Regions from separate parts of the Paenibacillus sp. CH40 genome, predicted to be linked through region 1. Evidence: predicted binding sites of a transcription regulator. Region 1 holds the regulator's gene; the other holds the start of a gene.
What was found. The regulator Rex, encoded in region 1, represses fermentation and respiration genes when NADH is low (regulators of the CRP and FNR family bind a similar motif). The targets are predictions, from matches to a motif close to TTGTGAAATATTTCACAA.
Positions count from the first base shown of each region.

Region 2: the regulator Rex is predicted to act here: its motif matches at 2,845-2,862, upstream of lpdD (prenylated flavin chaperone LpdD).

Region 1 is NZ_JANAVQ010000001.1:969,318-980,328, forward strand. It holds gene NLX73_RS04210 (CCA tRNA nucleotidyltransferase) at 1-118, shown strand, start outside; gene NLX73_RS04215 (biotin--[acetyl-CoA-carboxylase] ligase) at 111-1,085, shown strand; gene panB (3-methyl-2-oxobutanoate hydroxymethyltransferase) at 1,431-2,330, shown strand; gene panC (pantoate--beta-alanine ligase) at 2,327-3,265, shown strand; gene panD (aspartate 1-decarboxylase) at 3,258-3,641, shown strand; gene NLX73_RS04235 (tetratricopeptide repeat protein) at 3,724-4,356, shown strand; gene dinG (ATP-dependent DNA helicase DinG) at 4,512-7,379, shown strand; gene NLX73_RS04245 (redox-sensing transcriptional repressor Rex) at 7,424-8,077, shown strand; gene NLX73_RS04250 (amidohydrolase) at 8,064-9,365, shown strand; gene NLX73_RS04255 (cell wall elongation regulator TseB-like domain-containing protein) at 9,403-9,927, shown strand; gene NLX73_RS04260 (hypothetical protein) at 10,461-10,994, shown strand; gene NLX73_RS04265 (AAA family ATPase) at 10,987-11,011, shown strand, end outside.
Region 2 is NZ_JANAVQ010000001.1:155,935-166,945, reverse strand. It holds gene NLX73_RS00685 (DUF4179 domain-containing protein) at 1-317, opposite strand, end outside; gene NLX73_RS00680 (RNA polymerase sigma factor) at 292-888, opposite strand; gene NLX73_RS00675 (hypothetical protein) at 956-1,183, opposite strand; gene NLX73_RS00670 (DUF4190 domain-containing protein) at 1,277-1,648, opposite strand; gene NLX73_RS00665 (hypothetical protein) at 1,872-2,459, shown strand; gene lpdD (prenylated flavin chaperone LpdD) at 2,471-2,818, opposite strand; gene NLX73_RS00655 (S8 family serine peptidase) at 2,998-8,502, opposite strand; gene NLX73_RS00650 (S8 family serine peptidase) at 9,069-10,694, opposite strand.

The DNA.
Region 1 (11,011 bases):
CGGACCTTGGCTGGGTCAGATGATGGAACAGCTTTTACAAGCTGTTGCCTGCGGAGATATTCCGAATGAAACAGAAACATTGCTTCAGGAAGCGAAACGGGTGATGAGTAGTGAATAATCATGAAAGATTGTTAGGCATACTGGAGGAAGGTACATCCGATTACGTATCAGGGGAGGAAATCAGCCGACGCCTCTCGGTTAGCCGAACAGCAGTATGGAAGCAGATCAACAAACTGCGTGAGTTGGGCTACAACATTGATGCCTCCTCGCGTCGGGGCTATCGGTTGATATCCCGACCGGATCGGCTGCAAGTCTCCAAATTGGCCGATATGTTAAATACTCAATCGTTTGGCCAGCGTATCGTTGTACTGGATTCGACGGTTTCCACTCAGCAAGATGCCATGCGCTTGGCAGAAGAGGGCGCGCCAGAGGGGACAGTAGTGCTTGCAGAGGAACAAACGGCAGGTCGGGGACGTTTGGGACGGAAGTGGTATTCCCCTCGTGGCAAAGGAGTCTGGATGAGCATTGTGTTGCGTCCTACCCAGCCCTTGGCTTTTACCCCCCAGCTAACGCTACTTACAGGTGTAGCAGTGTGCAGGGCCATTCGTCGGCTGACGGGTGTGGAGGCTGGTATCAAATGGCCAAACGATCTGCTGATTCATGGTCGCAAAGTATCCGGTATTCTGCTGGAATCTGCAACAGAGGATCAACGGGTTCGATACTGTATTGCAGGGATTGGCATTGATGTGAATTTAAATAAAGAAGATTACCCGGAAGAGTTATCGCAGGTGGGAACGTCCTTGAAAATAGAAGCAGGGCGTGAAATTGACCGTACTGTGCTGATCGCCTCAGTGCTGGAAGAGATGGAACAGCTAAGTAAGTTGTATGCCGAGCAGGGGTTTCAGCCTATAGCCATGCTGTGGGAGGCTTTGTCCGTGACTATGAACCGTAGCATACGGGCACATACCGGACAAGGGGTAACTGTAGAAGGCACAGCTGTTGGCTTGGACCCTTCCGGGGCACTCGTAGTAGAAACGGATCAGGGAGAGCGAATTCAGGTCATTTCAGGGGATATACAATTGTAGAAGCAACCCTAGCTATGAAAACGACCAAAATCGTTCTATTCCCTGTGCAAAACTTCACGTGAAAAAGCTGATGTTTTTTGTTATACTGTGCAGGAGGCGGCATCGGACGGTCCGAGCTGCACTCCAGGGGCACATGCTCTACTTTAGCAAGTTTGTAAGACCATCATAACTTCATTTGAAGGTTACGTTGGATTCTGCTCTGAGCCGAACAGGACCGAGACAGAAGGGACGATCTCAAAATGAGTGTCTTTTTTGGCTGTTCGGACCTTTTGTTGACGCAGATGTACAGGCGTTCATAAAAGGTTATTTTTTGTGCCAAAAAAAGATGGAAGGGAGCCATTTACAATGGCAGGAAAACAAGCACTGAATATTGTGAAAATGAAAAAAATGAAGCAAGAGGGCATTCCGCTCAGTATGCTGACCGCCTATGATTATCCATCGGCTAAAATAGCCGAGGAGGCAGGAATTGACATGATTCTCGTGGGTGACTCGCTGGGTAACGTAGTTCTTGGTTACGATTCAACCATCCCTGTAACCTTGGATGATATCGTGTACCATTCCCGGGCAGTCGCAAGAGGCGCGGAACATACATTTATCGTAGCGGACATGCCTTTTATGACATATCACAGCAGCGTTTCAGAAAGTCTTCAGGGCATCCGCCGTCTGATGCAGGAAGGACATGTGCATGCTGTTAAATTGGAGGGCGGAGCTGAAATTGCTGATGTTGTAAAAGCAACTGTTCAGGCAGGTGTGCCTGTATTGGGACATATCGGGCTTACTCCGCAATCGGTTAATCAAATTGGCGGCTATCGCATTCAAGGCAAGGACGAAGCGGACGCACGCCGGTTAATGGCGGACGCCAAGGCGCTGGAGCAGGCGGGTGCTTTTGGCGTTGTACTGGAACTGGTAACTGAGGAAGTGGCAGCAGCGATTTCTAAAGAGCTTTCCATTCCAACCATTGGAATTGGTGCTGGACGTGGATGTGACGGTCAGGTACTCGTTTATCACGATCTGATTCAGTACGCATCGCCTTATTTCAGCAAACGCTTTGTTAAAACCTATGCCGATGTAGGCGGCTTGATCCGCAGCAGCATTGAGCAGTATGTGAGTGATGTAAAAGGGCGGGCATTTCCGGCCGCGGAGCATGTGTTCAGCGCGGATGACCGAGTTGTGGAATCCCTGTATGGTAAGGCAAAAGGACAGACACAGGAACAAGCTAAGGAAAAGGTGGAATCACGATCATGATCATCGTTAGGGAAGTGGCTCAGCTGCGTAAGATTATTGCTGAACGTCGGCAGCTTGGGACAAGCGGAACAAAAAAGGTACACGGTTCTACCTCTTTACAGCAACATAAAGTCGGCTTTGTACCAACAATGGGATACCTGCATGAAGGGCATGCGAGCTTGATGCACAAGGCGCGTGAAATGGCGGATACGGTGGTGCTTAGCATTTTTGTAAATCCGATTCAATTTGGACCGAATGAAGATCTAGACAGCTATCCTCGCGATGAAGCTCGTGATTTGGAGGTAGCGCGGCGCGAAGGCGTGGATATTGTTTTTTTGCCAACTGTAGCAGAAATGTATCCACAACCAACCCAAACCAAAATTCGTGTATCCGGTTTGACAGATCGTTTGTGCGGTGCTTCCCGTCCAGGCCATTTTGATGGTGTGACTACGGTGGTAGCCAAGCTTTTTAACATGATAGGTCCTGATTTGGCTTTCTTTGGAATGAAGGATGCGCAGCAGGTTGCTGTGCTCCAGCAGATGGTGACTGATCTCAATATGAACGTGATTATCGTACCTTGTCCCATCGTCAGAGAGGCGGATGGTTTGGCCCTCAGCTCCCGTAATGTGTATTTAAGTGCAGAACAGCGCGAGCAGGCGTTGGTGCTGTCTCAGTCACTGCGTAAGGTGCAAGAAGTGAGCGAAGATATAGTAACAAACACAATTACGATTCGTCAGCTACATCAAATGGTGGAGTCCACCATTACTTCCTCTCCTTTAGCAGACATTGATTACATTGAAATATTAACTTTTCCCGGTCTGGAGCCCCTTCTTCCCGAGCAGCGGCTATGTGATGTTCAGGAAGACGTCATCGTAGCGCTGGCTGTGAAATTTGGTAATACCAGACTGATTGACAATATAAGAATACAGAATGCGGAGGTGCTTTCCCATGTTTAGAACCATGATGAAATCCAAAATTCACCGCGCTACGGTTACGGAAGCTAACCTGAACTACGTGGGGAGTATCACTATAGATGAAGATCTCATGGAGACATCGGATTTGTTGGAGAATGAAAAGGTTCAAATTGTAAACAATAACAATGGAGCTCGACTGGAAACCTATGTTATCCCCGGACCGCGTGGGAGCGGCGTAATCTGTCTCAATGGTGCGGCAGCCCGTTTGGTGCAGCCTGGTGATACAGTCATTATTATTTCCTATGCTTCCATGTCGAATGAAGAGGCCAAAACATACAAACCAACAGTGGTATTTGTTGATGAACATAATAAACCAGCCCAAACGATGAACAAAGAAGTACACGCGACGATCATGTAATGAATGGGAGTGCGGATGAAACCCGTCTTTTAAGCGAAAAATGTGAGTGTATTAATCCATCTTTCATAAGGGCGGGATGCACATGTTCCAGCATGTATTCGCAGAAATGAACAGCATGTTAGATGATATCGTGAAGCATTACCCATCAGCCCAGGGCTCCCGCAGGCAGGAGCTGCTACAGCACTGGAGTCTGCTGCGGAGAATGAGTGACGGAATTATGGATGAGTGGCTGGCCTTTGAGGAAAAAATGGTTTGCCTGCGTGCGGCCGGGTTTTCCGCGGAGACCGATATGTCTGACACGGAGCTGCCTGAAAAAGAGCTGCCAGCTTTTAATCGGGGGCAAGGGTATTATCGATTACTCATGTACCCTGAGGCGATCCAACAATTTGAGCAGGTACTACAGGATTTTCCGAACAGCTGGCAGAGTCGCATGTATATGGGAATGGCCTATTTTCAACTAGATGATCCAGCAGAGGCTGTATGCCATTTTCAGAAGGTGCTGGACCTGACTGAGCAGGCAGGACTGAAGGCGGTCATCTATAATGCGCTAGGCTGTCTGTTGGCAAAGCAGGCTGACGTAGAGGAGGCGCAAAAATGTTTTGCTCTCGCACATCAGTTCGATCCTGCGTTACCCGAGCCGCTGCACAATATGGAAGCCTGTCTGTCCGGTACCGAAAAGCTTCGATACGACAGCTCCATGATGACCTGGATGTAGTTGTCAGACACCGAGCAAGACGATGCATGCCCACCTCTCAGGCGGCGTGTGCATCGTCTTTTTTGGCTGTCTTAATTTCCAAACAGGCGATCTTCTGCTATGCTAATATACAGAGTTATTATTTTTGTAAGTGTCATAAGAAAGGATTAGCCCGAATGAAATTTGCGGTATTGGATTTTGAAACGACAGGCACCCAGTCCGCGGATGATATCATTCAAGTCGGACTTGCAATTATAGATCATGATAACAGCATTTCCCGTGTTTACGGCTCTTATGTAAACCCTGGCAGATCTATTCCCCCTTTTATCACCGGGTTGACCGGAATTACAGACGATGACGTCAAGGATGCTCCTGCACTTGAAGAAATGATGATGGAGCTCGTGCCTATGCTGGACGATGTTGTACTGGTCGGTCATAATGTGGCGTTTGATTTTAATTTTTTGCAAAACGCTCTGGATCGGTGCGGATATTTGCCGTTTAGCGGAAGAATCTTGGATACAATGGATTTTCTGAAAATTATGTTTCCATCGCTATCTTCTTATCAGTTGGGTTTTGTGTCTTCTGAGTTTGGGCTGGCGCATGATCGCCCTCACCAAGCAGACAGCGACGCGTTGGCTACGGCTGAGGTGTTTTTAAAGTGTCTGGGTGAGCTTCAAGCATTACCTTTGATAACGATACAGCGGCTTAGCGATTTGTTTGCAGAGGAAGACAGTGACCTTGGATGGTTTCTTGATGGGGTGCGTGAAGAGAAAGAGCTTGATCCTATTCAGGATCTGGAGGGACATCAGTTTTTTCGTCAGCTTGCGCTAAAAGTGGAAGATTGGACGGAGCTAGCTGCTCCGCGTAGAGAAGATGACCCGAATCCACTGTCAGGTGTTTCCTTTGAGGAGTACATGGATGATGTGCGGGACAATTTGCGTTCATCCTTGAGCCAATATGAGGAGCGCGAGGCGCAGATACAGATGATTGAGGGTGTAAATCAGGCACTGAGTGAAGACAAGCATCTACTGATCGAAGCAGGTACAGGAACAGGGAAGTCCCTCGGCTATTTGCTCCCATCGCTGTATCACAGTGTGAAAAAAGGACAGCGAGTTATGGTAAGTACACATACGATCAACCTGCAGGAGCAATTACGCGAGCGCGACATTCCGATGCTAACCAAGGTGATTCCGTTTCCGTTCCGGGCTGCTATTTTCAAGGGTCGGGGACATTATTTGTGTCTGCGTAAGTTTGAACATAAAATAAATAGAAGAGACTTCGCGACACCGAAGGAAGATTTAATTACAGCTGCTCAGATGATCGTCTGGTTGACGCTAACAGAAACCGGTGATGATGAAGAACTGAATCTGAGCAACCGTGGTGGAGATTTCTGGGAAACGGTGGCGAGTGATTCAGAGTCCTGTCTTGGTCGTTCTTGCCCATGGTTCCGCAAATGCTATTATCATCGTGCACGCCATGAAGCAGGGATAGCGGATGTTGTTATTACGAATCACTCTAAGTTGTTTACAGACGTCAAAGCTAGTCACCAGTTGTTGCCAAGCTATGAACATCTGGTGATTGATGAAGCCCATCACCTGGAGGAAGTAGCTGGTAAGCACCTAGGTATGCATATGAAATATTTCACACTCGTGCATACACTGACGCGACTGTTCAAAGACAGCAAGAATGGACAACTGCCTTCACTTCGTCAACAGTTGGCGAAATCGGGGCACGAGAAGTCGACAGATTGGGCCTCAACCATCGATCAGATGTATCCGCTCGTGTTAGAGGTTAAGGAAACTTGGGACCTGCTAAGCGACAAGCTGTTTGGCATGTTGCCAGAGCGAAGCGATGCGACACCGGGTGAAACAGGACAGTTTTCTTCCCGTCTCAAACCTTCAGCCAAGCCTGCAAAGTGGGATCAGGCGGGGGCTTTGGAAAATCAGCTATATGTAACGATGAGTGAAATTTTGCGCAAGGGCGACAAGCTGATGCTGGACGTCAAGGAAGAGCATGACGATTATGCGGCGGATAGCCTTATTACAGATATCACGGGTCTGCTCAAGGATCTGGCGGGGATTCGAGAAAATTTGCGCTTTTTTATGCGACTCGATGATGAAACAACCGTATACTGGCTCGAAGCGAGTGGGCAATTCCGCAGTAAATCATTACAATTTTATGCGGTGCCTGTCGATGTGAGCCGCCAGTTGAAAGAAATGTTTTTTGACAAAAAAAGAAGCATTATTCTGACGTCTGCTACCTTATCGGTAGATAAGTCGTTTCAGTACATGATCGATCAGCTCGGCTTGCAGGAAGCCGCAGATCAAGAGCGGCTGATGACTTCGCAGCTCCCGTCACCGTTTAATTACAGGGATCAGGTGTTGCTGGTCATTCCACGGGATTTCCCAAGCGTGAAGGGCAGTGTAGGAGATGCACACTTTGTAGATATGCTCGTTAGCTCTCTAGGAGCGACTGCTCAGGCGACGCGGGGGAGAATGCTCGTTCTGTTTACTTCCTACCGGATGCTCCGGCAAGTGTATGAGCCGCTCAAAGAGGCCTTAGCATCCAGCGAAATTACTGTGCTGGGACAAGGTGTGGACAGTGGGAGTCGCAGCAAGCTAACCCGCCGTTTTCAGGAAGCCAAAGCTTCTGTATTGCTGGGAACCAGCAGCTTCTGGGAAGGCGTCGATATTCCGGGGAAGGCTCTGACTTGTCTAGCCATTGTTCGCTTGCCATTTCAACCGCCGAATCACCCGTTGCTGGAGGCAAAAAGCGAGCTGCTCCAGCAGCAGAAGAAGAATCCATTTATGAAGCTGTCTGTACCACAAGCGGTCATTCGCTTCAAACAGGGATTTGGTCGGTTGGTTCGTACAGCGAGCGACCACGGGGTCGTTATCGTTTACGATACGCGTGTGATCGAATCCTATTACGGAAAGCACTTTTTGTACTCGTTACCGGGACCAAAAATGGAGCATATGCCATCGGAGCAAATGGTGCCCCGCATCGCCGAATGGCTCCAATCCGCCCCGGAGACCGAGGCATAACGGACGGACACTAAGTATGTTCGTTACAATTAGGGGGAGCAAGTATGAAATCAGATAAAATTTCAGAGGCTGTCGTACGGAGGTTACCCGTATATTTACGTTATCTGAATGCACTTCACAAACGGGAGGTGGCTACGGTCTCTTCTCAAGAGTTGGGACAGAGGCTAGATTTGAACCCGGCCCAAATCCGTAAAGATCTCGCCTATTTTGGAGATTTTGGTCGGAAGGGTATCGGTTATGATGTTTCTTATCTAATTGAGAAAATACGCCATATCCTGAAAATCGATCAGCAAATTAATGTAGTATTGGTCGGAGCGGGTAATCTGGGGCAAGCCCTTTCGAATTATAACGCTTATTTAAAAGACAATATGAAGATTGTAGCGGTATTTGATGCGTTTCCGGATAAGGTAGGGACCAAGATCAATACATTGGTCGTGCAACCGATGGATGAACTGGAAACGACTGTGAAAGAAAAAAACATTCGAATCGGGATTATTACCGTACCTGATTTTGAAGCACAGCACGTGGCTGACAGGCTTATTGAGAGTGGAATTGGAGCGATCCTGAACTTTGCACCGACTACTCTCAAAGCACCGGCTAACATTCGGATTCATGCCACAGACTTTACAACTGATTTGCTTAGCCTCGCTTATTATTTGGAGGACGGAAAGGAAGAAACACAATATGACAGTGAATAAATGGATGATTAAAAACGGCTCTTTTGCCGTAAATGGACCAGAAGCTGGGGTAATCCATGGTTTTATGATTGTGGAAGATAGCCGCATTACTTACATTGGCGAGACTTTGCCTTCGGGTGAGGAAGAGACGGAAGCGATCGATGGTAAGGGGCTTTTGTTTTTACCTGGTCTGATTAATACTCATGGTCATGCGGCGATGTCTCTGCTGCGTGGGCATGGAGATGACTTGGCACTTCAAGTATGGCTTCAGGAAAAAATGTGGCCTATGGAAGCCAAGTTTACATCTACGGACGTGTACTGGGGTACGTCATTGTCTGTGCTGGAAATGCTGAAAGGTGGTACAACGACCTTCCTGGACATGTACGATCATATGGATGAGGTGGCTCGTGTAGCTGAAGAGTCAGGTATTCGTGCAAGTCTGATGCGTGGAGCAATTGGACTATGTTCGGAGGAAGAACAGCGAATCAAGCTGGCTGAGGCCGTGACTTTTGCGCGTAACTGGCATGGTAAAGCAGACGGGCGTATTACAACGATGATGTCACCGCATGCGCCATACACCTGTCCACCTGCGTTTATTGAAAAATTCGTACAAGCTGCGCATGATCTGGATTTGCCGCTGCATACGCACATGTCTGAGACGATCGCCGAAGTGGAGCAAAACGTACGAGACTACGGTTTGCGTCCAGTTGCACACTTGGATAAGCTTGGCTTTTTCTCCCGTCCTTCGCTTGTTGCCCATGGCGTTCATTTAAACGATGAAGAAATAGCTTTACTGGCTGAACGTGGTGTAGCGGTTTCGCACAACCCAGGTAGCAACTTGAAGCTGGCAAGTGGTGTGGCAAGAGTGCCTGAATTGCTGCGTGCAGGGGTTACCGTTTCTCTCGGAACGGATGGTCCTGCCAGTAATAATAACCTGGATATGTTCGAGGAAATGCGTCTGGCAGCACTTATTCACAAGGGTGTATCTGGTGACCCTACGGCAGTTCCTGCAAGTGAAGCGCTGCGTCTGGCAACAGAATACGGTGCAAAGTCAATTGGTTTAAAAGAAGTAGGAGCGTTGGCAGCAGGCAACAAGGCTGACTTTATCGCGCTGGATCTGAATCAGGCACATTTCTTGCCGCGTACAGATCTTATTTCACATGCGGTATACTCAGCAAGCGCCAAAGACGTGGTTCACGTATGGGTAGACGGTCGTCAGGTTGTGAAAAACGGCGAATGCCTGACTATGGACGAGGAACGCATCAAACATGAGGCACAAGCCGCCTTTGAGGGGCTGCTGTCGCGCTAATTCAGGTGTCACATCCCCTTAGAGAGGAAGCACGGGTTTGAAAAATAAGAAAAAGTGGATAGCGGTCGCCATTTTGGCCGTAATACTGATCCTGGTCAGCATTTTCTGGTATTATTCCTATGTTACTCAAGACCAGGTGGCTGAGAAAAATGCCGCTATCATTAAGGCCAAGCAATCAGGTGGTCTGGTTAGCACGACTCAAACATGGAAGTCTGTGTGGGATCAGGTATATTGGGTGGTTCAAGGGAAAAATGCACAGAATGAAAATATAATGGTGTGGGTTCCTTTTCAAAAAGTGGAAGGACAACCTAACGTACCTGCCGCAGATAATAGCGGTGTTCACACCGAACTGCTGAAGAATGGAGTCGATGAGCAAAAAATGACGGCAATAATTCAGCAGCAGCTTCCAGGTGCAAAAATTGTAAGGCTTCAGCCGAGTGTGTTCAATGGCGAATATGTGTGGCAGTTGTTTTACGATGATGGAAGTCATCATTACTACACCTTTTATCGTTTCTCAGATGGGGTAGCGACGGGTGTAAAATATACTTTGCCCAATAACTGAGCTGGTTGAGGATTAGCAGATGTGGAATGAATGACTAGTAAATAATTGAAAACTCAAGAAAAAGGCGTAAATGCGATGGAAATCGTATTTACGTCTTTTAGTCTTGCTATGCCGTAAAATGGGCTAAAAGCCAGTGAAGCATCTTTACCTATCCATCTTCTCTCCTAGGGCAAATTCATCTTTATGCGGGCAGCACGGAGTGGAGGATTTGAATTTGGAGAAGCAGAGCGTTCGCCTTTGCCGCCGGATTTAAGAATATAATCGAGAAAAATCGGGTGGCAACAGCGATCGTAAGATCAAATCCTACGCTCAGCGTCTCGCCTCCACCTTAACCAAAGATTTTGCCTCATCACAACTCCTCCACACATTGCCTTCGATATTAGATATACGTTATGATATACTATATTTTATAAGTGATAGACAAAAATGATAGAAAAAAGAATTGCTGATCGCTGTAAGATCATGCAATTTGGTTGTTTGTTGACATTCGTCCCGTTTCTTCTGTGTTTTACATTTTGAGAGGAGGATGTTGTTTGAAATTGCGTGCAGTTCCTATCGTTGTGGCGGCAGTTTTGGCAGCTTTGCTGCTATTTGGGGGATGGTTCATTTACCGTCAGGTTACAATGCAAAGTCCTCTGGAAAAACTGGTTTCTCAATATCCAGGCGTGACAAGCGCTCAAATAGATATTAAACAGGATCAGGTTGTATTGAAACTAGATCTCAAACCGCAGGCGGATGTGGCCGGATTAGTCGATGTGGTTAAGCAAAAAGGACAATCCATCATTGGCAGCCGTACCATTAAGCTGGATATTGAAGATCGTTCCAATTCAGCACTGAATCAATGGTGGTCTGAGGCTATGTTTCCTGTAGCCGAAGCGATGGAAAATAAAAAGTATACTCAAATTTCATCTACAGTTGAGCAGATGAAAAAGAAAAAGACGGGTATCAAAGCTGATACCGACATGGATTCGAACAATGTCTATATCCGACTCAGCGAAGGGAAAGCGACCAAGTTTATCGTATTGCCACGTCAATCTCAGCAAATGGGGGTATGGCCTAATGCCTAGATGGATCAAGGAAACAT
Region 2 (11,011 bases), 810 kb from region 1:
TGCAAGCTTCTGTCAAAATTATATTGGAATACGCTGCCGATCAACGGGATGTTTTTTAACGTTTCGGCCATAGCTGGGGACACAAAACCGCTTCCCAACACCAGTCCTCCCAACACTGCCGCTACAGACGCACTAACGGCCACTCTTTTGGTCCATGTGCCTTTTTTGTACGTTAACTTCCCGCTCCCCCCGTCCATTTCCCCCAACCTCTTCATAATATCATCCGTATAGCTAACCTGAGGCATCTTCTTATTTTGGACCGTGCGACGGATTTGCTCCATTTGCTCGTGTTCAGTTTGATCCTGCCATGCGCTCATTCGTTAGCCCTCCTTTTTTCATTTTCTGCTGAATCAGCTTTTTGCGTAACCGTTCATACTTTTTTCGCAAAGTCGCGGGCTTGCAATCCATAATTTCTCCGATCTCCTCAAAGCTGTACTGCTCAACAGCTTTCAACAGCACAAGATTTCTTTCTTCCGAATTCAGATTCATTAGAAGCTCATCGACTTCGCGTTCATCATCGGATGGATAGTAATCATCTAGATGTTGCTGTTGCTGTTGCTCTTTTTGGATCGATATTAATCGATGCCAGCGGCTTTTTTTCCTAATTTGATCCAGGCAGTGATAGTACGCTACTTTATAAAGCCACGCCGAAAAGGAAACCTGCTGTCTATATTTACCTATTGCCTGATATACTTTGATAAATATATCCTGTACCGCATCCTCCGCTTCCTCGCGGTTTTTCAGAATGTAATAGCAGTACATATATATCTGCTTTTCATAAGTACGTATGATGGTGGCATAAGCCTGTTGATCGCCAGCTTTGACGCGTTCCACGACGGATTCTACATGTTCTGTATGGTCGTTGGCCCCGGGGCTGAACCGTTCCATAGGATCACCTCCTTGTGTGTCCGTCATTATCTGTATAACGAATACTGTCTCCTGATTGTGACAACTTCTATAAAATCAAAAAAATTCTCGCTAAAGACAAAAAAAAAGAAGCGTCGCTCTGAACGATTCGCTTCTTGTGCTTGACCTTTTGTAATTGTTCTTGCTTGGTCGGCTTCATTCGTATGTGCTGTGAAATCTCGCCATAATGGTCATTCGTTTTGCGGCTCTGTGCCGCACAATAGATTCCAGCGCGTTTTGCCTTGCTCAGCGCTTTTTGTGTTTGAGTACGTGCCATACGGCTTCACTCTCCTTCATTGGACTCCTTTTATCATAACATCCAATAGTCAAATCGTGAATGGTTTGTCTGACTCAAGCATTCTTCAATTCATTAAATGTCTGAAAAAATATCCGGATCGCCACTGGAGGCCGCTACAATAAAAACAATAACTATAAAAATGATGATCAGTGTATAAATCAGTGTACCGATAATACTACATACCAATCCAGCAATGGCCATACCTCTGCCTTGCTCGCCATGACGGTTAATTTCCTTCAGGGAAAGACTGGACAAAATAATACCCACAATTCCGATAATCAACCCGATATAGGGAATGACCACAGATAAAATCCCGAGCACCATCGAGGCAACAGCTTTACTATTCGTAGGTGGAACTACTGGGGGCGGGTTAAATGGGGCGTTATAATCGTTCGTCTCCTGAAAAGGATCGGAAGATCGAGGCTCCTTGTACAAATCACTCATCCGTTAAATTCAACTCCAATAAGTAAAATAGCAATTATATAAGTTCTAGGGTACCACAATCTTACAAATCAGGACAGTACTTATTTCAATTTTTTAAATTAGAACGTTAAAAAGAAGAAACCTAGCGATATTAGCACTTTTTGAGGTAACCGGGCATACAGTATTTTACCTGTTACAGATCAATTGCGCTCCATGAGAGCATCCTGCCAAGGAGGTCGGAGCTATGTTATATCATGCAACATCCCGTAGAAAGGGCTCGCCTCACAAACGTTTAAATGCAGATACACTTAGGAAAATATCCGTTGCCATGCTACCCTTTTACAAAGCTATTGCAACCCGACGTGCTTTTGCCGTCCAATGGTCACGAGCTGTCGTTCAGGGCAATTTGGATCGGATGAAATCCCTTCTCTGCTCAGTAGCGCCATTTGCCGCCAAACAAGGCTTAGGCACAAATGGCATCGGCTACTTCATTTCCTTTTTAGCTCAGCCACCGATGCTCTATTATACGAATGGAACGACGATTCCACCGGGGACTGTGCAGTTTACGTTTGAGCCGAGAGTTCATCGTGCCATCGCAAAAGCCGTTTTTCCGCTGTATCGCGAATTGGCACGTAATCCATGTTTTGCTTCTGCCTTAGCTAAAGCGATCAACAGGCAAGACCAGCGTGCAGTTCATGTCATGATCCGTAGTTTGATTCCATCCTCTGCACTGAAATCCGTACAAATTGAGGATGATGGCTTTGCCTTGCTTTTTAAGTATCCCTTTAGCAAGTATCCCTATCGCAATCTGCTCTTTCAGGAGTTCACTTAAAAAGGTCGCTACTAGCGTGCTTGCTTGAGTTCTCCAATGAGCTCTTTTCCCAGTTGTATAGCCATATCTGTCAGCACTCTGATTTCGTCCTTGGTTGCATGGTCCAAATGTGCGCCGCAGCAAATGGCAAAATTGCCCGCAAACTCTTTTCGCAAGCGAACTGCAATTTCTTCGGTAATATAAAATTCCTTATGGTTTTGTAATTGCACAGTTTGAATCGGCTCGAGCCTAGCCCCTGCTGTAATCGTTCCCAAATGCGGCTGATCACCGCCAGAAATGAGTACAATGATATCTTCCCCCATAAAATAGGCATCCAGCACAAGACGGATACGTCCGCTTTCTTTTTGCAAATGAATCATATAATCCTCTCCTGCTAAAAATATTATTGTGAAATGATTCACTTTATGAGCATTATTCATTGTATCGCTTCCTGAACGGCTCGACAATTAAAAATGGCCCACAGCAGCCTCTATAAACCGTGGCTTGCTGTGGGCCTTCATTGCTATTCTAAAAGAAGCCTTCCCTTTCCTACTGGCTGTTAACGGATTGTGATCGTATGCACAGTCTTACCGCTTGCGCCGTCATTATCCGTCACCGTTAGCTCTACGGTATACGTTCCAGCTGTGGTGAATTTATGCTTCACCTTGGAACCGACCGCCGTATCGCCATCGCCAAAATTCCAGCTGTAGCTGACGATTTCACCATCTATATCACGGGAAGCTTTGGCGTTAAATTGTACATTTTTGTTCTTCTTAGCTGATTCATTAGCCTGAATAATGGCTACTGGCTTTTCATTGGATGTAGGTGGATTCGGATCAGGGTTCTGTCCTCCACCATTGGTTACATACAATTTTCCTGGCGCCTCCGTCTCCACTTCATTTCCCGCTGCATCCCTTACCCGGATCACGATGACTCCGCCTTCCAGGTTCAGAGAAGATGAAGTGAAATAAGTGCCTTCATAGTGGCCTGACGAAGTTTCATTTAATGGAATATCGTTGCGGCCCAAAGTGGACAGGTTGAAAGGCAGCTCCACATGGAAGGACGCCTCCAAACCGGATGCACTGTCAAAGGATACTCGTACCGGCTGCCCTGGAGTAATACGCACATCCTCCGCAGGGCTAATGTTTTCAAGCTTCGGCAGAGCTGAATCGACATACACCGAGCGCGTAACGGTTGTTTCGTTTTCGGCAAGATCCTTGGCCGTCACCGTAATTTGATTTTCGCCTTCGTTGATAAGCAATCGCTTGTTAAAGCTTCCATCACTTCCAAATTCAGCGGGCTCACCGTTAATCGACAATTCGGTGAGGAACTCGTCGTACACGGTACCGATAACACTAACTACACCCGCGTTCGTACGGGCTCCTTCATCAGGAGAAGTCAGGATCAGACCCGGTTTAGTCTGATCGAGCGTCACAACTACCGTTTCGGAACGATCCGTTAATTTGCCGTATACCGCTGCTTGAACACTTAGCGGATTAGCACCTGGCTGAAGATCAACCGACAAACTGAACTGACGATCCTTCACTTTCGTTGTGCCAGCCAGCTCCTTACCGTTAAAGAGCTGAATATCGGCTCCTTCTGCCGGGGAAGTTCCTGTTACGGTAATCGACTCTTCCTGCGTATACGTAGCCTTCGTAGGAGTCGTAATCGTTGGAGCATTCACCGGATATCTGACGATAGCCCGGATCATGTAGTTCCCTTCCTCCTCAGGTGATTGGCTCCATGCTCCGCTTACACCTTGCCAGCTGCGAAGTGCATTCGGGCCACTCTCATCTGTAGCAAGACCCGGCGACTGTGTGCCTACAGCAGACTGTGTATATACGATGTAGAAGTCACCTTGAACCGTCACCGGCTCTGGAAGCTGCACCGTCGTCCATTGTGTCTCATCCCTTACGGCAGTCCCGTCGAATGGACCAGCCAATAATCGTCCAGGTGCTCCTGCCGCACCGGAGGCGTCATAGATAGAATATTGGAATGCCGTTCCTCCCGGATTCGGAAAGGCAGAGTTCCAGAACAATAGCGATGCTCCTGTCACTTGAGCCACTTCCGACTCAGGCGTCATTCTGACTGCCCATGAATTGCCTGCCGCGTTAAAGGCTCTAGCATTTTCTCCTGTCCCGTCATCGTAGGCAATGCCTCCTTGGAACCCGATGAAAGGTTTCAACGTGACATTCGCTTCCACACTACCGTTCGGAGGAGCAGTAACGGATACACTGTCGCTATAATAATTCTCAGCTGAAATGGACAATGTGTATGTTCCTTCCAGCACGTCCAGCGTAAATTCTCCAGCCTCATTCGTCTCTACCGGAGCAATACGTGCATCCTCCAGCACCAACACTTTCGCTTTTTGGATCGGTTCACCGGATTGCTTGTCGGTAATGACCCCGTGAATCGTACCGTGAGGTACGGCCTGAAGACTAAAGTTTGCTCTGATGACTTTGTTATTCTCAATCGTGACTGATTTCGTCTGAGGCACGTAACCATAGGCTTCAGCCTTCAGCGTATAGTCGCCCGCTACATGGGTGAAGCTGTATTTGCCCGTGGTCGGATCCGTTTTCACCGAACGTCCGGTTTCCAATACCGTAACCGTAGCGCTGGCTGGAAGACTGTCGAGCCCGACACGTCCACTATCCACCGTTGTTTCTGCCGGCTTCACTTTCTCCTGGAATTCACTCTTTTCAGTGCTTGTAATTTTGTACAGCGGGAATTGTTCTTCCGCTTTTTCCAGCTTGATATTCGACTCAGGTACGATGTCCTTGGTCACTGTCGCAGCTGGAATGCCCAGCACACGGAAATCGTCAATGTACCAGCCGTTCTTGTTCACACTGTTATCCGATTTCAAACGGAAGCGAATTTGAATCTCATTGCCGGTGTAGCTATCCAGATTGTAATAAACTGGAGTCCACTTTTTCCCGTTCGTGTTGTGAGAGAACTTGCCCAGCTCGCTCCACGTGTCGCCATTGTTTTTGGACACTTCCACATAACCGTAATCATAGCCGGCCTCAATTTCAAACCAGTGATTGAAGGTCAGTGTTGCGTTGCGTACAGCCTGCAAATTAATTTTGGGAGAAACCAGCGAAAATTCAGCTCCGTTCTCATAATTGCTATCAAGATCGGTTGCCCACACATTGGGTCTGGACGCTGCGCTCTCTGGTCCTACTTCCTTGGGAATGCCGCGTTCCCACTCATCCTTGGTACCGGAATGAGTCCAGCCATTATCCGAGCTGCCGTCAAAATGATCGCTATACAGCGTATCTGGCACGTCTACTCTCAGAGAAGCCTCATTCGACTTGATTCCTTCATTGCCACTATAATCCTCAGCCGCCACTGCATAATGATAGGTCGCTCCACCGACCGTGATGGTATCTGTGAGTGTCAGTGCTGAGGTTGTACCGATGGAAGTATAATTTTTGCCTGATTGGGTAGAACGATACACCTTGTACTGCTTTACATCATCATCGGAGGAAGCATTCCAGGCCAGTGTGACGTTGCCCACAGTATCTGCTTCAGCAGTCAAATTGCTCGGCGCAGCAGGTGCAACGGTGTCTGGCTCCTGAATCGACAGATCGTCAATATACCAGCCATCTTTCACAACCGTATTGTCACTCGTAAAGTTGAACAGGAGGTATACCTTTTGACCCGCGAATGCCCGCAAATCAAGATATTGTGTTTTCCAGCCGTTGCTGGTGCCAGTAAACGATAATACCTGCTCAAACGCATTCTGATTGTTTGTGGTCGCTACGTACACTTTGCCGAAATCAGAATTGTTTTCAAGATCGTACCAATGCTTGAAGCTGACCAGTGCCCCTTTTGAGCTCTCGGTCAGATCAATCGGAGGGGCCATAAAATAACTGTTGGAGTTGGCCTGATATTGGCCTTCGAGATTAGTCGCGATGACCTTTGTACCCGAATGTGCGCTTTTAGGGCCACTTGTCGGAGTTCCCCATTTCCAAACACTGCCCTGTCCACCGATATTAATACCGGCAATGTCTTTTTCGAAGTCTTGTGTGTAGCCTGGTTTTACGCCTTTGGAGATTTTAACCTTGTATACTTCAGTTTCAAATCCATTATTACCATAATCATTTACACGAATATAATATTCCAGACCAGCGCTGTCCACCAAAAAAGTCGGGATAGACGCTTGATATGTACCATCTTTGCTGTCGCCGGAGGTCCGTTCCAACGGAATATATACATAGTTTGACGTACCTGCTGTTTTGGCAAATGCCTCAACGGCTGTCACGCCGACATCATCCGTTACATGAGCAGTCAGAGGTATATCAATACCCTCGAATGCCGCTGCGGGCGGTGTATGCTCGAGAACAGGTGCTTCCAGATCGTCGCCACCCGTTACAACTTTACCAGACACGGAACCTAGACCTTGCATGACCGAACCGACTGCATCCAGCGCATTAATGACACCATGTCCGTAGCCATTGTTTGGCGAAGTAGGATATGTGCTGTCCGTGCGCGGTGTAGCTGTGTTCATCAAAATTTCCTCAAGCTGATCTACGGTAAGCGAATGATTCGCTTGCAGCAACAGAGCTGCAAGGCCCGCAACATGAGGTCCCGCCATGGAAGTACCGTTATACCCGCCTTTATAGGCGCCACCAGCGACAGATGACCGGATATTAACACCCGGTGCGGAAACTTCTGGCTTCACCTCACCATAGGGTGATGGTCCTAACAATGAGAAGCTGGCCAGATTATCATTGCTATCCGTGGCTCCAGTAGCGAAGGATTCCGGATAGTTCGCCGGATTGGCTACCGAGGCAGGTCCGCCCGGATTGGAAAGAGAGGTATTACCTGCGGAGAATTCGGGGAAGATTTGAGCATCCCGCCATGCCTGAACCACAGGGCGGAACCATTCATCAAGACCCGGTCCACCTCCCCACGAGTTGTTCACTACGTCTGGAGCAAGCTCGGGATGAAGATTCCCTTGAGCATCTTTTGGCGCAAGCAGCCATTGACCACCATCCAGTATAATCGCATCCGTCGTTTCCGGATTAAAAATCCGAACCGCAATCCACTTCGCACCAGGTGCAACGCCAACTCGATTCGTTCCGTTTTCCTCAGAGCCGACCATCGTGCCCATCGTATGTGTACCATGGGAATCGTCTTCCTGATCGACCGGAAGCGTCGCATGACTATGCGGATCGTACCAGCTCAGCTCGGGATTCACGACATTGCCTGCCGCGTCCAAACCCCGCCATTTACGATGAAGGGCCGGATGTGTATAATCTACACCTGTATCCAGATTGGCAACCACGATTCCGGTTCCGTCAATTCCCTTTTCCCACACTTGTGGCGCGTTAATATGGGATATGTTCCATTCCACCGTAGATGGGTCTACAGCGTTCTTACCTGCATTGCCAGGCTTAGCCGATGTTTTGCCATCGTCCTTCTCCAGCTCAACAGCCTTCTCTACCGTTGCAGACTTCGCCGTTGCTGCTGTGGCTGTTTCAGCCGTTTTGGCATTTGCTCCCTCTGCTTGCTTGTCAACCGTCACCTTTTGCAGATAACGCGTTTCATTCGGCAAGACTTTATCGACCTCAGGCAGCTGCGAAATATGATCCAGCACTTCCTTGGTGCTTGTTACAGCCAATGCATTGACAATAAAAAAGCTTTTATATTCCTTCACTCCGCCGCTCTCTGATTGCTTATCCAAATAATTTTCAAGCCCATATTGGGTTCTTGAAGCCGTTTCACGCAGAGAACTGATCACATGGCTGCGCGCAGCCATTTTTGCAGCGGAAGGTGTTATTTTCTCAAGTGAGGCCTTTTGGAGTGCATTTTTGGAAACCTTGTTGGTGTCTACCTGTTCTTTTAATTTGACCAGATAGGTAACATAGTTATTCTCCTCAAACTGTTTGGTCAGTTTCGGGGACACCTTCGCGGTCGTGACCTTGTGCGAGGCGGATTTCAGCTCCAGCTTGGAGCCATCCGGTGTGTTATTCGCCAAAGCAGGTTGAACAAAGGAAAAGGCCATTAGCAAAGATAGTCCGATAGATAGTGGTTTCTTGAATCGTTTAGGTTTAATCAATTACTTCTCCACTCCTTTTACTAGGTTTAATGTTTCTGGAATAACCTGTACAGAGTAAGACCTCATACCTTACACATCAAACACACGGGTTGCGCAACACGATGTGGTTGGCGACCACCTCCTTCATAGAATATAGAGGCACAAAAATATTTGGCTGTTCATAGATGGTGGTACTTCATAGGTGAGTTTACAATCCCAATAGGAAGCGATGAAATTTAGTAGAAACCAAGGAGAAAAAGCAGGAGAACTTCGAAGAAAAGACATGTTATATCATTACAGTTTATATTAAAAATTGATATATAATCATATATTATGGAATAGTATAAAGTTATCAAAACAGATATACAAGTCATTTTTTTGCATTTTTCTTGAAATTCTATGACTTTTATATTCTTTTATGTACGAAACCCCTTTTTTGCGGCTACGTAATAGTGCATTACACGGTTAACAGGTGTATGCAATCTCTGTACGAGCCGCTCAAAGGGATTTCGGGGGTCTTTCTTAATCCTATCTTTCGCTCTATATCTTGTTCATTGGAAGTCGCTTATGGGATTTTTGCAAAATCCTCACTTAAGTACGGAGTTCACCGCAGCAAGCGCGTCGATCAGACCATATCCGTAACCATTGTTCGGTGAAGTCCGATACTGGCTATCTGTCAGCGGCGTCGCTGTTTTTGAAATAACATCCTCCAGTTGATCCACAGTCAAAGATGGCTTGGCCTGAAGCAGTAATGCCGCTAATCCAGCAGTATGCGGACCTGCCATGGAGGTACCATTCCATCCCCCCTCATACACTCCACCCGGTACAGAAGAACGGATGTTGACACCAGGAGCCGAAATTTCAGGCTTCACTTCGCCATAAGGAGAAGGACCGCGCAGTGAGAAGCTGGCCAGCTTGTTGTTAATGTCCGTGGCTCCTGTCGCATAGGCTTCCGGCAGATTTGCCGGATTGGCTACAGACCCAGGTCCGCCCGGATTGGACAATGTTGTGTTGCCTGCGGAGAACTCAGGGAAAATCTGAGCCGCTCTCCACGCCTTGGTGACTGGACGATACCATTCATCCAGACCAGGTCCGCCGCCCCAAGAGTTATTCACCACATCCGGTGCAAGCTCAGGGTGCTTTTTACCGTTTTTATCTACAGGAGCAAGAATCCATTGTCCACCGTCCAGTAAGATGGAGTCGGTCGTATCTGGATTGAATACTCGAACCGCAATCCATTTGGCGCCAGGGGCAACACCGATTTCATTCGTACCGTTGCTGTCCGATCCAACGCTCGTACCCATCGTATGTGTACCATGTCCATTTGAATCAGTTGGCAGTGATGCTCCATCAACCGCATCATACCAGCTCAGTTCTGGATTAACGACCTGACCGGAAGCGTTCAGACCACGCCATTTTCTTTTCAACGCCGGGTGAGTATATTCAACGCCTGTATCCAGATTGGCGACTACAATGCCTTTGCCGTCGATGCCTTTGGCCCAAACCTGTGGTGCTTTGATTTTAGAGATATTCCACTCGACACGGCTCGGCGTTACAGCATCCTTATACACGGATTCTTCCACTGATTTTTGCGCATTCTCTTCGGTCACAGCCGTATCTACAGCGGCTTGATCTGCAACCGCTTGGTCAGCTGTAGATTCCTCAACTACGGGCTGGGCATCCTTATCTATTTCTACCTTTTGCAGTTCCCGCTTTTCGTCCGGTAAAATTTTGTCGATCTCAGGAAGTGTGGCGAGATTATCCATGACCTCTTTCGTGCTGGTTACCGCAAATGCATTCACGATAAAGTAACTCTTGTACTTTTTGACGTTTCCGTTATTGACTTCCTTCTTTAAGTATTCCTCCACGGATTGTTGCGTTTTTTCTGCTGTATCCATGAGAGAGTTCACAACCGTTGTACGTACAGAAAGCTTAGCAGCAGCGGGTGAAATTTGCTCTGCAGAGGCCTTTTGAAAAGCATGCTTGGCAACTGACTCCGTATCCACCTGATCTTTTAATTTAACCAGATAGGTGACATACTCACTGGCACTGAATTGTTGGTTCAGCTTGGCAGAAACCTTGGCGGAAATCGTCGATGCTCCTGCTGAGGTGGTTGTGCTGGAATCACCATATACCGGAGAAATCAGAGAAAAAGCAAGAAGAGCGGTAAAACTGACCGACAGCGTCTTTTTGATATTTTTCGACTTAATCAATACTTTCCATCTCCCTTTACTTGGTTTTTTAATTCTCAAGGACAGCCTTCCGGGCAGCTACGTCAAAAGCTCACAAAATAGCCTCTGGTACTCACCTCCTTTAAAAAATATAGATTCCGCCGAGGTGATATCCATAGGTCATCATTCTGAGGTGAACAACCCTTGGTGCAGACCGTAAAGAACGAGCATCGGGTAGAAACAGGTGGACAAGTTTGAAAATGATAAGTGAAAAAAATGAAGAGAAAGGTAGGATAAGAAATTTAGAAGTAATCGAGGAGGTTAATGTGCAAGTATTAAAATACAATTTAAAACAAAAG